2 regions of the Anaerotruncus sp. 80 genome follow, and region 2 is predicted to be linked to the other one. Evidence: predicted binding sites of a transcription regulator. Region 2 holds the regulator's gene; the other holds the start of a gene.

Region 1 (6,170 bases), on a different contig from region 2:
TGATTTCTGGGATTACTTTGTACAGGTCGCCTACGATTGCGTAGTCAGCAACTTCCATGATCGGAGCGTCTGGATCCTTGTTGATTGCTACGATACAGCCGGAAGTCTGCATACCAGCAAGGTGCTGGATAGCGCCGGAGATACCACAAGCAAAGTAAATTTCAGGTTTAACTGTAGTACCAGTCTGACCTACCTGGTGGGAGTGGTCAATCCAGCCAGCATCTACAGCAGCACGGGAAGAGCCAACAACACCGCCAACTTTGTCAGCGAACTGCTTCATCAGTTCAAAACCGGAAGCATCACCCAGACCACGTCCGCCGGAGCAGATAATCTTAGCATCAGTCAGAGATACCATTTCCTTCATGGATTTAACGATATCTTTGATTTCGATTCTGACATCTTCCTTGCTAATTTCTGGTTTAACGTTTACGATTTCACCAGTAGCACCAGCCTGTCTTTCCTGCTTCTGCATTACGCCAGGTCTTACTGTGGACATCTGCGGTCTAGTCTTAGGGCAGATGATGGTAGCCATCAGGTTACCGCCGAATGCCGGACGAGTCTGCTTGATTCCAGTGGATGGATCGTTAGGGTCCAGTGTGGAAGTATCTAATGTAGTGTTAGCTTTTGCAAATTCGATGTACTTGGAAACTTTAACGTCCAGGTGTGTACAGTCAGCGGTCAGACCAGTGTTGCATCTTGCAGCAATACGAGGTGCAAAGTCACGACCAATGTGAGTAGCGCCGTACAGAACGATTTCCGGTTTGTATTCATCGATTAACTGCTTCATAACCTTAGTGTAACCGTCAGTTGTGAAGTTTTCAAGAAGTGGGTCCTGAACCATATATACTTTTTCAGCGCCGTATTCGAAACATTCCTGTGCCAGGTGGTCGATGTTGTTACCAATCAGTACAGCACAGATCTGTGTATCTTCGCTGATGTCTTTTGCTAATTTCTTACCTTCGCCCAGTAATTCCAGTGCCACGTTCTGAATTTTGCCCTGTCTCTGTTCAGCAAATACCCAGATGTGCTTGTAAGCGGAAAGGTCAACCTTTTCAGCTTCAGGAGCAGCTTCAATCGCGTCGAAGTTACATTTAGCGATACAAGCGTTACAGTTTGTGCACTTTCCTTCGTCTACAACAGCAATTCTGTCAACGATCTTCAGAGCGTCAAACGGACAAGCTTTTGCGCAAAGGGAACATCCTTTACATTTATCATTAATGATTTTAATAGCCATTATTATTCCTCCTTCAGATTAGATGATGTGCTTACCCTTCAGCTGGATCAGCAGGTTCTTTGCCTGTTCGTTTTCGGAATCTCCGTTAACGATCTGGCCAGGAGCCTTCGGAGCCGGTGTGAAGGATCTGAATACGTTAGTAGGGGAAGCTTCCAGACCAACTTTAGTCAGGTCAACTTCGATGTCCTTTGCATTCCAAACTTTGATATCTTTCTCTGCGAAGATACCAGCCATGTTCATGTATCTTGGCTCGTTCAGTTCTTTGATCGCTGTCAGCATGCAAGGAGTCTTAATGCCGATCAGTTCATAACCATCTTCCATCTGTCTCTTTACTGTGATGTCTTTCATGTTGTCAGCGATTTCAAATTCTTCAACATATGTAACCTGCGGCAGGTCTAATTTTTCGGCAATCTGAGGACCTACCTGTGCGGTATCTCCGTCGATAGCCTGACGACCAGCAAAAATCAGGTCAGCAGGACCGTTTTCTTTTTCCCATTTTTTGATTGCAGCTTCCAGCGTGTTGGAAGTAGCCCATGTATCGGAACCGCCAACTGCTCTGTCGGAAACCAGAATACCTTCGTCAGCACCTTTTGCAATACATTCAAACAGAAGGTCAGAAGCCTGAGGAGGTCCCATGGATACTACGGTGATTGTTACATCGTCATATTTATCCTTAATCTTTAATGCTTCTTCTAAAGCGTTAGCATCGTCGTGGTTTAAGATGCTTGGAACGCCGTCTCTGATAAGAGTACCAGTTTTAGGGTTAATTTTGATAACATTAGTATCTGGTACCTGCTTTGCGCATACGATAATCTTAAATGCCATTTCTATTTCCTCCTACTATCTTATTTCTTGAAAGTGTTCGCAGCGATTACCATTCTCTGAACTTCAGAAGTTCCTTCGTAGATTTCAGTAATCTTCGCGTCTCTCATCATTCTTTCTACCGGATAATCCTTGGTGTATCCGTATCCGCCATGGTACTGTACACACTTAGTAGTTACTTCCATGGCAGTTTCAGCAGCGAACAACTTAGCCATTGCAGCAGCTTCTCCGTATGCCATGTGCTTATCCTTCATGTCAGCAGCTCTGTAGATTAACAGTCTTGCAGCTTCAATCTTAGTCTTCAAATCAGCCATAGCAAACTGCAGTGCCTGCATCTGAGACAGCTTCTTGCCGAACTGCTTTCTTGCGTTCATGTATTCAACTGTAACGTCGAATGCGCCCTGTGCGATACCCAGAGCCTGGGAAGCGATACCGATACGACCGCCGTCCAGTGTGGACATTGCAACTTTGAATCCTTCGCCAACCTGACCCAGCAGTCTGTCTTCAGGAATTACGCAGTTCTGGAAAATAAGTTCAGTAGTGGAAGATGCGCAGATACCCATCTTGTCTTCAGTCTTACCGATGGAGAAACCTTCGTCGCCTTTTTCAACGATGAATGCAGAAATACCGTGGTTTCCTTTTTTCTTGTCGGTCATAGCCATTACAACGAAAACGTCAGCATATCCACCATTGGTGATGAATACTTTCGCACCGTTTAAAATCCATTTACCATCAACCAGTTCAGCTCTAGTCTGCTGTCCGGATGCGTCTGTACCTGCGTTAGGTTCTGTCAGACCGAAAGCGCCTAACTTCTTGCCGGATAACAGGTCTGGCAGGTATTTTCTCTTCTGTTCTTCGTTACCCCAGTTAAAAATCGGCCAGCAGCACAGAGAAGTATGTGCAGAACAGATAACGCCTGTGGATGCACAAACTCTGGATAATTCTTCTACAGTGATTGCATAGGAGATGTGGTCTCCGCCTGCTCCACCGTACTCAGTTGGGAATGGAACGCCCAGCATGCCGTACTTTGCCATTTTTTCTACAGTTTCCACTGGGAATCTGTGTTCCTGGTCAATTTCTGCAGCTAATGGTTCAACTTCGTTAGTGGCGAATTCTCTTACCATTTTTCTTACGAATTCTTGTTCCTTCGTTAGTTGAAAGTTCATGTAAATGCCTCCTTAAATTATAATAACGGTCCTTCCCTTTCGGAAGGAGTATTTAACCGTATCAAACTATGCTGTTTTTGTTTGTTATAAAAATAACAGCATACATATATAGTAAACCACTTTTCAGCGATTTTTGCAAGCGTTTTTCGCATTTATTGCGACAAATTGTCGAAAGAAAAAGGTGAGTTATTTTCGACTCACTTGCAAATTTTTACTCTGCCATTTTTTGTCTTATCTCTGTCAGGGCTCTCTTTTCAATTCTTGAAACCTGCACCTGTGAAATCCCCATAATTCTTGCAATTTCCTGCTGCGTCATATCCTTATAATACCGCAGTACGAGCACCTGTCGTTCACGCATGGGCAGATGTTCGATTTCTTTCTTAATCATAATGCTATCCAAGTTGTTTTCCGGCGAACTCTGTCTGTAATATGTGTTATATTCTTCCTCTACTGGCTGACTGTCCAGGCTGACCACATTAGAAAGTGCTGTTGCAGCCTCCATAACTTCTAAGACCCGTTCTGTGGAAACCCCCATAAATTCAGCAATCTGGCTCAGTTTCGGCTGTTTTCCGTCTTTACCACAAAGAGTTTCCTGTGCTTTTTTTAGCGCATAGATTTCCGACTTCAAGCTCCGACTTGCCTTAATTCTCCCATTGTCCCGAAAAAAACGTTTCAATTCCCCCATGATGATTGGAACAGCGTAGGTAGAAAACATCACGTTAAACTCCGGCTGAAATTTATTGACTGCCTTTAAAAGCCCAATATACCCGATTTGAATCAGATCCTCTGCTTCGTACTCAGAGGTCGTAAACTTCAGCGCCATCTTTTTTACAAGCCCTGTATTTTGCTCGCACAGCAAACTCAAAGCTTCTTCGTCACCATTCTGCGCTTTTTTAATCAGTTCATATGTATCGGCTTTTGGAATCGGCACGTATTTATATGCCATGGTAAACGTCCAGATACTTAATCAAAGTCACCGCTGTTCCCTTGCCCGGCTCTGACTCTACAAAAACTTTGTCCGTAAAACTTTCCATCACGGTAAAGCCCATACCACTCATTTCCTTTTCTTCCTCTGTAGAAAACATCGGTTCCATAGCTTTTTTTACATCGGGTATTCCTTTACCAAAATCAGCAATTTTAATAAAAATTTTATCTCGGTCGATAGTCTTAAATTCCATGACAATCTTTCCCTCGCCCTTTCGCTGATATCCGTGAATCACTGCATTGCTTACGGCTTCAGATACTGCAGTTTTAATCTCTGTCAGCTCTTCTACGGTAGGATCAAGCTGCGCCGCATAGGAAGCTGCAATCGCTCTGGCAAAACCCTGATTTTGCGGCATTGCCTCAAACTCTATCGTTACAAAATTACTCTCCATCTTCTTCCTCCTCTTCCTTATATTCCATCAATGTAAAAATTCCCGACATGTCGAGAATTTGCTTTACCAGCTTGTTTGCACTGCGAATGGTTACAGTCCCTCCATTTTTTTTCAGTTTTTTATATCGCCCCAGCACCACGCCGATTCCGGAACTGTCCATAAAAGTTACACCTTTAAAGTCAAAAACCAGATGCTTTACTTCGTACAGTTCCAGCTCTTTATCTATATCTTCTCTAATTTTATCACAGACATGGTGGTCAATTTCTCCGCAAAGTTCTGCCACCAGCATACTGTCTTTTAAATGAAACATTGTATCCATATAAAAACCCCCTTTCCTCTATTATAATTCTGACTTAGCGTCTTGTCTTTAAGAGAAAAAGGGGGAATCTTACTAATTTTGTCGAATCTGTACAACTTCGGCTGATGCCACTGCCGCATCAACCAATGCGTCTACATCCAGATGACTTTCCGATTCCAAAATACGTTCCAGTTTTGGTTTTGTTGTCGGATGCTTAGGCAGGAATACGGTACAGCAGTCTTCATATGGCTGAATGGATGTTTCAAAGGTGCCAATTTCTTCGGCTTTATCCATGATATCAACTTTGTCCATGGCTATGAGCGGTCTCATCACTGGCATCTTCACGCAGGCATCGGTCACCACCAGCGCCTCTGCAGTCTGGCTTGCCACCTGCCCCAGATTTTCGCCAGTAATCAGCATCATGGCGCGATTCTTTTCGGCAATCTTTTCAGCAATGCGCATCATAAAGCGACGCACCAAAATAGTGGTTTCTTCTTCCGGACAGTTCTGTACAATCTGCTCCTGAATCGGTAGCAGATTAATCACATGCATTTTAAAATTTCCGCAGTAGGATGCCACAATGCGCGCCAGATCTTCTACTTTTTCCTGGGCACGCTGGCTGGTGTACGGATAGGAATGGAAATGCACCGCCTCGATGACCATGCCTCGCTTTGCCATCATCCACGCCGCTACCGGGCTGTCAATTCCGCCGGAAAGCAGCACCATGCCTTTGCCGTTAGTGCCAAGAGGAAGCCCTCCAAAGCCAGCGATTTTCTGCTGATAAATATAAGATTTATCATGACGTACATCGACAAAAAGATGAACGTCCGGATTGTGCACATCTACTTTTAGCACCTTGCAGCCGATCAGCACCTTTGCACCGATGATTCTGCCGATATCCGGCGACTTGACCGGGAAATTTTTATCTGCACGTTTAGCCTCTACTTTAAAGGTCTTGACGCCTTTGGTCTCAATCAGTTCCATCATGTATTTGACAGCCTCTTCACCGATTGCATCAAGATTGCTCGGTGCCTCCACAGCCGGGCTGATAGATGCCACACCGAAAACCTTTGAAATCTGTTTGATCAGTTGTTCCTTGTCGTATTTTTTATCTGCTCTGACGAAGATTAGACCTTCATGTCGTCTCACATCTACCGCATCAAATTCCTTTAGATTTTTTCGAATCCGATCTACCAGCATTCGCTCAAAATACGGCTTATTCATACCTTTTAAAGCCACTTCACCGCAACGGACAATAAAAATATTCTGTTCGT
Region 2 (6,170 bases):
TTGCAAAAATTCAAAATCGTAGTCTCCGTAACTCCGATTTCGTCGGATAGCTTTTTCAGTGGTAAAAAACAGACCGCATCTGGATTATCTAAAATGTATTTCGCTATTCTTTTCTGCGTTCTGGTTAAGTCCGGCATCAAATCTTGTATTTCTTTCAATATATCCATAAGCCATTTCTCTCTTTCCTTCATACTGTGTATCCCTAAAGATCCATCAGCAGAGGTGTTTCTTCTATAAACTCTGCTTTTAGCCCCCGCTCTTCAAAGAATCTGCAGACTGACTTCAATGCAAATTTTTCTGTGGAATAATGTCCTGCCGCCAAAATACTGACACCTTGCTGCCTTGCCGCTTCATGAGATGGTGCAAACCAATCGGCTTCCTTTGTGCCTACGCCGGTAACAAAAAGACGCACACCTGCTTTTCTCAGTTTTTCATAGATGTCCGCTCCCTCACAGCCGCCAGCAACTAACGCGATCTTTCCATCCTGCAAGTTTTCTTCGCCATATTGATACAAGCGGCATTTATGCTCCACCACTAATTCTGTCTTGTCAAGAACCTGCTGTACAGTCTGAAAAGGTCCTGTACAAATCACGCCCATCATAGCGCCGCCCTCTTCAAAAAAACTTGAGTAAGGTGTCAATTCCATTTCTCCTGCCAAAGCAATACCCGGTGCATACGGTCCTAGCTGATCCAAAGGCAAGTGCATGCTATAGTGGCTAATGCGGTTTTCCTTCATATAGTGCTTATCCCTATCTGAAAAATATACCGGCGGCTCACTTTCAGGATGCTGTGCACCCGGATGATGTGTAAACAGCAGGCAGTCATGCGCTCCCTGTCGGCGGAGTTTTCCTAATACCTCCTCGCTTGAAAAAGTCGCAGTATAAACTTTGTCGATTACCTGCGCATTACTCAGCAGCAGCCCATTGGGCGCTAAATCGGTATACCGGCCCGGCTGAAAAAATTCGTCAAGCATTCGGCAAATGTCCTTTTCGTGAATATTAACAGTATTTTCTGAAATCATAGCATAAACTCCATTTACTACATTTTTTAATGTAATTACTTTATTTGCATTTTACTACGCCCCTCCCATGATTGTCAAGAGTAAATTCAAAAAATATGTAATTTTTCTGATTAGTTTTACATTCATACAATTCAGCCCACAAAAATAAGCCGAAAACTGCTTTACAGCAGTTCTCGACTCCCTTCTCAAAAAATAATTATACTATTTTCTTGCGTTCAAATTTCTGATGTAATAGAACAGGTATTGCTGTGCAAACCCTCCAAGGGCTCCAAAGTGCTCGTCAGCATATGCTTTCATGGCTCCATGATTTTTTTCATCAATTCCATAGAGTCCGCTCATCACCCTTGCCACCCAGACATCAATAGGAAAGCTGCCCGTCTCCCCCATGCCAAAGAGAGCAATGCAGCTTGCAACTTTAGGTCCTACTCCGCAAAGAGCTGACAAATCCTCTACATTCTCAGGCATTCCTTTCTGACATACAATTTTTGCAGTTTCAATCAGATATTTCGCTCTATATCCCAGCTTCACCGGCGCCAAATCTTCCACCGTTACCAACGCCAGTTTTTCTGGAGTTGGCAAATCATACCATGCCCTTCCCTCAAAGACACCGACCGGCTCTCCAAGCAGCTCCGCAAGCCCCTCTATACAGCCCTTAATCCGCGGAATGTTATTGTTCTGTGAAATAATAAAAGAAACAATAGTTTCCCACAAATCCTGATTCAGAATTCGGATTCCCCAGCCAAATTTGACTGCCTTTCTCATGACTTTATCACCACGACAAAGCTTTCGTTTGAGTTTCCCATAGTCTCTGTCTAAATCCAGATATTGACTCCAGAAATTTTCAAAATCTGCTTCCGTACAGTTGCTTATCTGCAGTCTGCCGCTGCCGCCTTCCGCTTCCCCTTCATATGACTCAAAGGCAATATTTGCAATTCTCCCTCCGGCAACACCAGTATAAGAGCCGTCCTCCTGCCGCTGCCACCGAAAGCACTGCCCGCATTCAAAGACATGCACAGGGAAAAAATCTTCAACGTCTTCTATTGTATATATTCTCTGTTCCATATTCTACTCGATCCATCTGACTTCTACATTGACCTTAACCACGTTAAATGCCGTCATGTACTCCACCGTCTCAGCCAGTTTCTGCTGAAACTCTATAGCGCTTTCCCATATCAGCGCCTGCGCCGATGCCGCTACAGCAATATCAATAATCAAATTATCCGGCGCCGTATTTTCATAAATCTTTAAAACTCTTGAAATCCCTTCTGACTCACCTGCTACACAGTCTGCAATATCCTTCATTACCGAGTCGGAAATAAAAAATTCTCCCATATAGCTGAACGTCGGTCTCACCACTGTCTTTTCCGGTTCCTGAATTTTCCCGCCGATTCCGCGCAAAATCCGAAGAGGATCCAGAAAATATCCGGCAAAATCACGTTTCAGCTGCAGAGTCGGTGCCGGAATGACGTGTTTTCCAAGCATATTCCTCTGCCTGTTTGCCGTCTCCCTTTCCTCTTCTGTAGTAATATCTTCAATATAAATTCGTTGACTGACAGCAGGCAGACCCAGCCTTGCTACAATCTTGTCCGTCATTTTGTCGCTGGTTCCAATAATTAAGATGGATTTCGGCTCCATCTCCCGAATCCGGTCTGCCACCGTCTGCGCATGTTCGTCCAGAGTAAACAACGCCGTCTTAATGGCGCCTACCATAGTTTTTTGGCGCTTTGCAGAAATCCCCGCCTCCACGCGATTTTTATAAATAAAAAGCCCATCATCAATGATACTTTCAATATTTCTCGCCTTACACAGATGAATCGCCTGATAGGATTTTCCTGTTCCACTTTTCCCCGTCAAAGTATAAACTTTCATCTTTACTATTACTTGCCCTTCTGTTATAATGGTACTGATTTAAAAAATGTCTTATAAGGAGGATAATATCATGGCTTATAAAATTACAGATGCTTGCATCAGCTGTGGCGCATGTGCTGCAGAATGTCCTGTAGAAGCTATCTCCGAAGGCGAAGGTACATATGTAATCGACGCAGACAAATGCATCGATTGCGGCGCTTGCGCTGGTGCTTGCCCGGTAGATGCTCCGGTAGAAGGTTAATCGAAAACTAACCAAACTGATAAGGCTGTACCCAAAAGGGACAGCCTTATTTTCTTTTGCCATGAAACAGCCGCCTTACTCTTCTCTTTCTTTCTCCTTTAGCGCTGTTTTCTTTTTCTGAATGTCGTTCATGTGATATGCTAAAGAGTGAAGGCTGTCAGAAAGATGTACATTTTCCAGCGCCACATGCTTTGGTACTTCAATATCTGTCGGCGCAAAATTCCAAATCCCCTTTACACCGGCGAAAGAAAGCTTGTCCGCCACCTCCTGCGCATTTTCTCTGCTGACACAGATGATTCCAATATCAATTTCTTCCTCTTCAACAAATTCTACAATATTTTCGTAGTCCATAATTTCCATTCCGTCAAGGTCTTTTCCTATCAGTGTTGGATTGATCTCAAAAACACCGTATACTTTAAATCCCTGCTTATGAAAATGGGTATATTTTGCAATTGCCTGTCCCAGATTGCCCGCCCCCATGATAACCATGCGGTACTCTTTATCCAGGCCCAAAATTGCGCTGATTTCGTCATAAAGCCCTTCTACGCTATAGCCGTAGCCCTGCTGTCCAAAACCGCCAAAGTTATTTAAGTCCTGACGAATCTGAGATGCTGTATAACCAATCAGATTGCTGAATTCTTTGGAGGAAATCTTTTCTACACCCTTTTTCTTAAGTTCAATGAGATAACGTCTGTATCTTGGCAGTCTCTTGATGACTGCGTTGGAAATCTTTGCATTTTTCATTTGACTAATCACCCTCTCTCAAATCATAGCAGTTTTCTTATGTTATTACAAAAAAGCCCGCCATAGGCTGACGGGTTTTCCATAGTTATTCCTGTTCACAATTTTCTTCAACATATCTTACTAAATCGCCTACTAACTGGAACTTCTCTGCATCTTCGTCAGCAATCTCGATATCAAACTCATCTTCGATTGCCATAATAATTTCTACAGCGTCCAGAGAATCAGCCTCGAGATCCTTCATCATATTGGTATCCATTGTTACCATAGATTCTTCTACATCCAGCTGATCCATAATAATAGATCTAATTTTATCAAAAGTCATAACCAACCTCCATTTGTCGTTACATAATTACAGAATTTATTATAGTAGACTGCCCTATGTAATGCAAGAAAAATTTTGGAATTTCTTAGTTTTTTACTCCAATTCCATCCATTTTTCGTATGCATCCGCAAGCTCAGCCTGATATTTCTCGTTCTCTTCCGTTAATTCTGCCAAATATTGATGATTTGTCAGATTCGCTTCATCACACATTTTCAGCTCATTTTCTGAAATCGCATTCTCCAGCTTTGCAATCAATTCCTCAAGCCGTTCCTTTTCTCTGGCAATGCGGCGTTCCTCCGCCTCCTGCTTTTTCTTTAGTGCCCGTTCTTCGGCAGCACTCAGCTTTTGATCCTCTTCCTTGCTTAAAACCGGCTGTGCCTCCTTGTGACCCATTTCTTTGAGATACTTTTTCCCGCTTTCCAGAGATGCCTTTTTTTCCACGTAATAATCATATGTACCAAGGTACTCTGTTAGTCCGGTCTTTTCCAGTTCTAAAATTCTAGTCGGAATTTTGTTGAGGAAGTATCGGTCATGAGATACAACGATAACCGTGCCAGGGTAATCCAAAAGCGCCTCTTCAAAGACCTCCTTAGAATCGATATCAAGATGGTTCGTCGGTTCATCCAGAATCAGTACATTAGCACCACTCATCATCAGTTTCAAAAGCGCCAGGCGCGCTTTTTCTCCGCCGGAAAGAGAGCCCACCTGTAAAAACACCTGGTCGTTTTTAAATAAAAACCTTCCTAAAATAGAGCGGATTTCCGCATCTTTATACAGGCGATAGGAATCATGCACTTCGTCCATGACTGTAGCGCTGTCATCGAGCAAAAGCTGCCCCTGGTCGTAGTAGCCAAATGCTACGTTATGCCCGATTTTCAGGTATCCGTCACTGGGAGAAAGCTCTTCCATCAGAATCCTAAGAAGTGTAGTCTTTCCCACACCGTTAGGTCCCACGATGCAAATTCGCTCGCCCCGCTTGATATCAAAATTCACGTTGGCAAACAGGTCTTTTCTGCTGGCGCCAAAGCCAAAGGACTTTGCCAGATTTTCACCATAGAGCACATCGTTTCCGCTCTGGTACTCCTGGCGGAAACGAATCTTCATCTTACCCTGCTCCGCTTCCGGACGCTCCAGCCGTTCCAAATGTTCCAAACGCTTTTCTCTGGAAGCCGCACGCTTAGCAAGCTTTTCCGTTCCCCGCTCTTTAAACCTGCGAATCATATCCTCCTGCCTGCGAATTTCGGTCTGCTGCTTATTATATGCACGCATCTCCGCTTCCCGCAGGGCTCTTTTTTTCTCCGCAAAAGCAGAGTAGTTGCCGTCGTAGCACCTAAGCTTATGGTGAGACACCTCAAAGATCCGGTTGGTCATCTGGTCCAGAAAATACCGGTCGTGGGAAACCATGACAATAGTCCCCTTATATCCCTTCAGATACTGTTCCAGCCACTTTAAAGTACCGATATCCAAATGGTTGGTCGGCTCATCCAAAAACAAAATGTCCGGTTTTTCAAGAAGCAGACACGCCAAAGCAAGGCGGGTTCTCTCACCACCAGAAAGAGTGCTGATCTTTTTGTCGTAGTACTCCGATCCAAACGCCATGCTGTTGAGAATGCCGTACATCTCACTCTTGTAGGCATAGCCGCCTTCATTTGCAAAAGCATCCTGCAGCTTTGCATACTGGTTCATCACGCAGCCGGCGGACGCCCCCATCTCGCTGATTTTCACGGAAAGCTCCGTCAGTTCCTGTTCCATCTCCTCGATGGGCTTAAAAATCTTCTGCACTTCCTCCAGCACTGTAGACTCCGTGTCGAAGTTATTTTTTTGTTTCAAATAACCTATAGTTGCGCTTTGGGAGAGAAAAAACTGTCCGCCGTCAGCAGAAAGCTCCCCCGATAAAATATTCAAAAGGGTAGTCTTGCCAGCGCCGTTAGCGCCCACAATACCCACTCTGTCTCCTTCATTGATGTGGAAGG

What was found. Region 2 encodes Rex, which represses fermentation and respiration genes when NADH is low (regulators of the CRP and FNR family bind a similar motif). Its sites were predicted from a motif close to ATTGTTAANNNNTTAACAAT; they were not measured.
Region 1: the regulator Rex is predicted to act here: its motif matches at 3,303-3,322, upstream of D1155_RS04975 (acyl-CoA dehydrogenase).

What each region holds. Positions count from the first base shown of each region.
Region 1 is NZ_QWES01000008.1:138,292-144,461, forward strand. It holds gene D1155_RS04965 (electron transfer flavoprotein subunit alpha) at 1-1,234, opposite strand, end outside; gene D1155_RS04970 (electron transfer flavoprotein subunit beta/FixA family protein) at 1,253-2,059, opposite strand; gene D1155_RS04975 (acyl-CoA dehydrogenase) at 2,080-3,222, opposite strand; gene D1155_RS04980 (sigma-70 family RNA polymerase sigma factor) at 3,434-4,168, opposite strand; gene spoIIAB (anti-sigma F factor) at 4,158-4,598, opposite strand; gene spoIIAA (anti-sigma F factor antagonist) at 4,588-4,917, opposite strand; gene thiI (tRNA uracil 4-sulfurtransferase ThiI) at 4,990-6,170, opposite strand, start outside.
Region 2 is NZ_QWES01000040.1:8,192-14,361, reverse strand. It holds gene D1155_RS14685 (MurR/RpiR family transcriptional regulator) at 1-167, opposite strand, end outside; gene D1155_RS14680 (Nif3-like dinuclear metal center hexameric protein) at 203-1,021, opposite strand; gene D1155_RS14675 (DNA glycosylase) at 1,223-2,083, opposite strand; gene D1155_RS14670 (Asp23/Gls24 family envelope stress response protein) at 2,087-2,890, opposite strand; gene D1155_RS14665 (4Fe-4S binding protein) at 2,961-3,131, shown strand; gene D1155_RS14660 (redox-sensing transcriptional repressor Rex) at 3,207-3,875, opposite strand; gene acpP (acyl carrier protein) at 3,961-4,197, opposite strand; gene D1155_RS14650 (ABC-F family ATP-binding cassette domain-containing protein) at 4,291-6,170, opposite strand, start outside.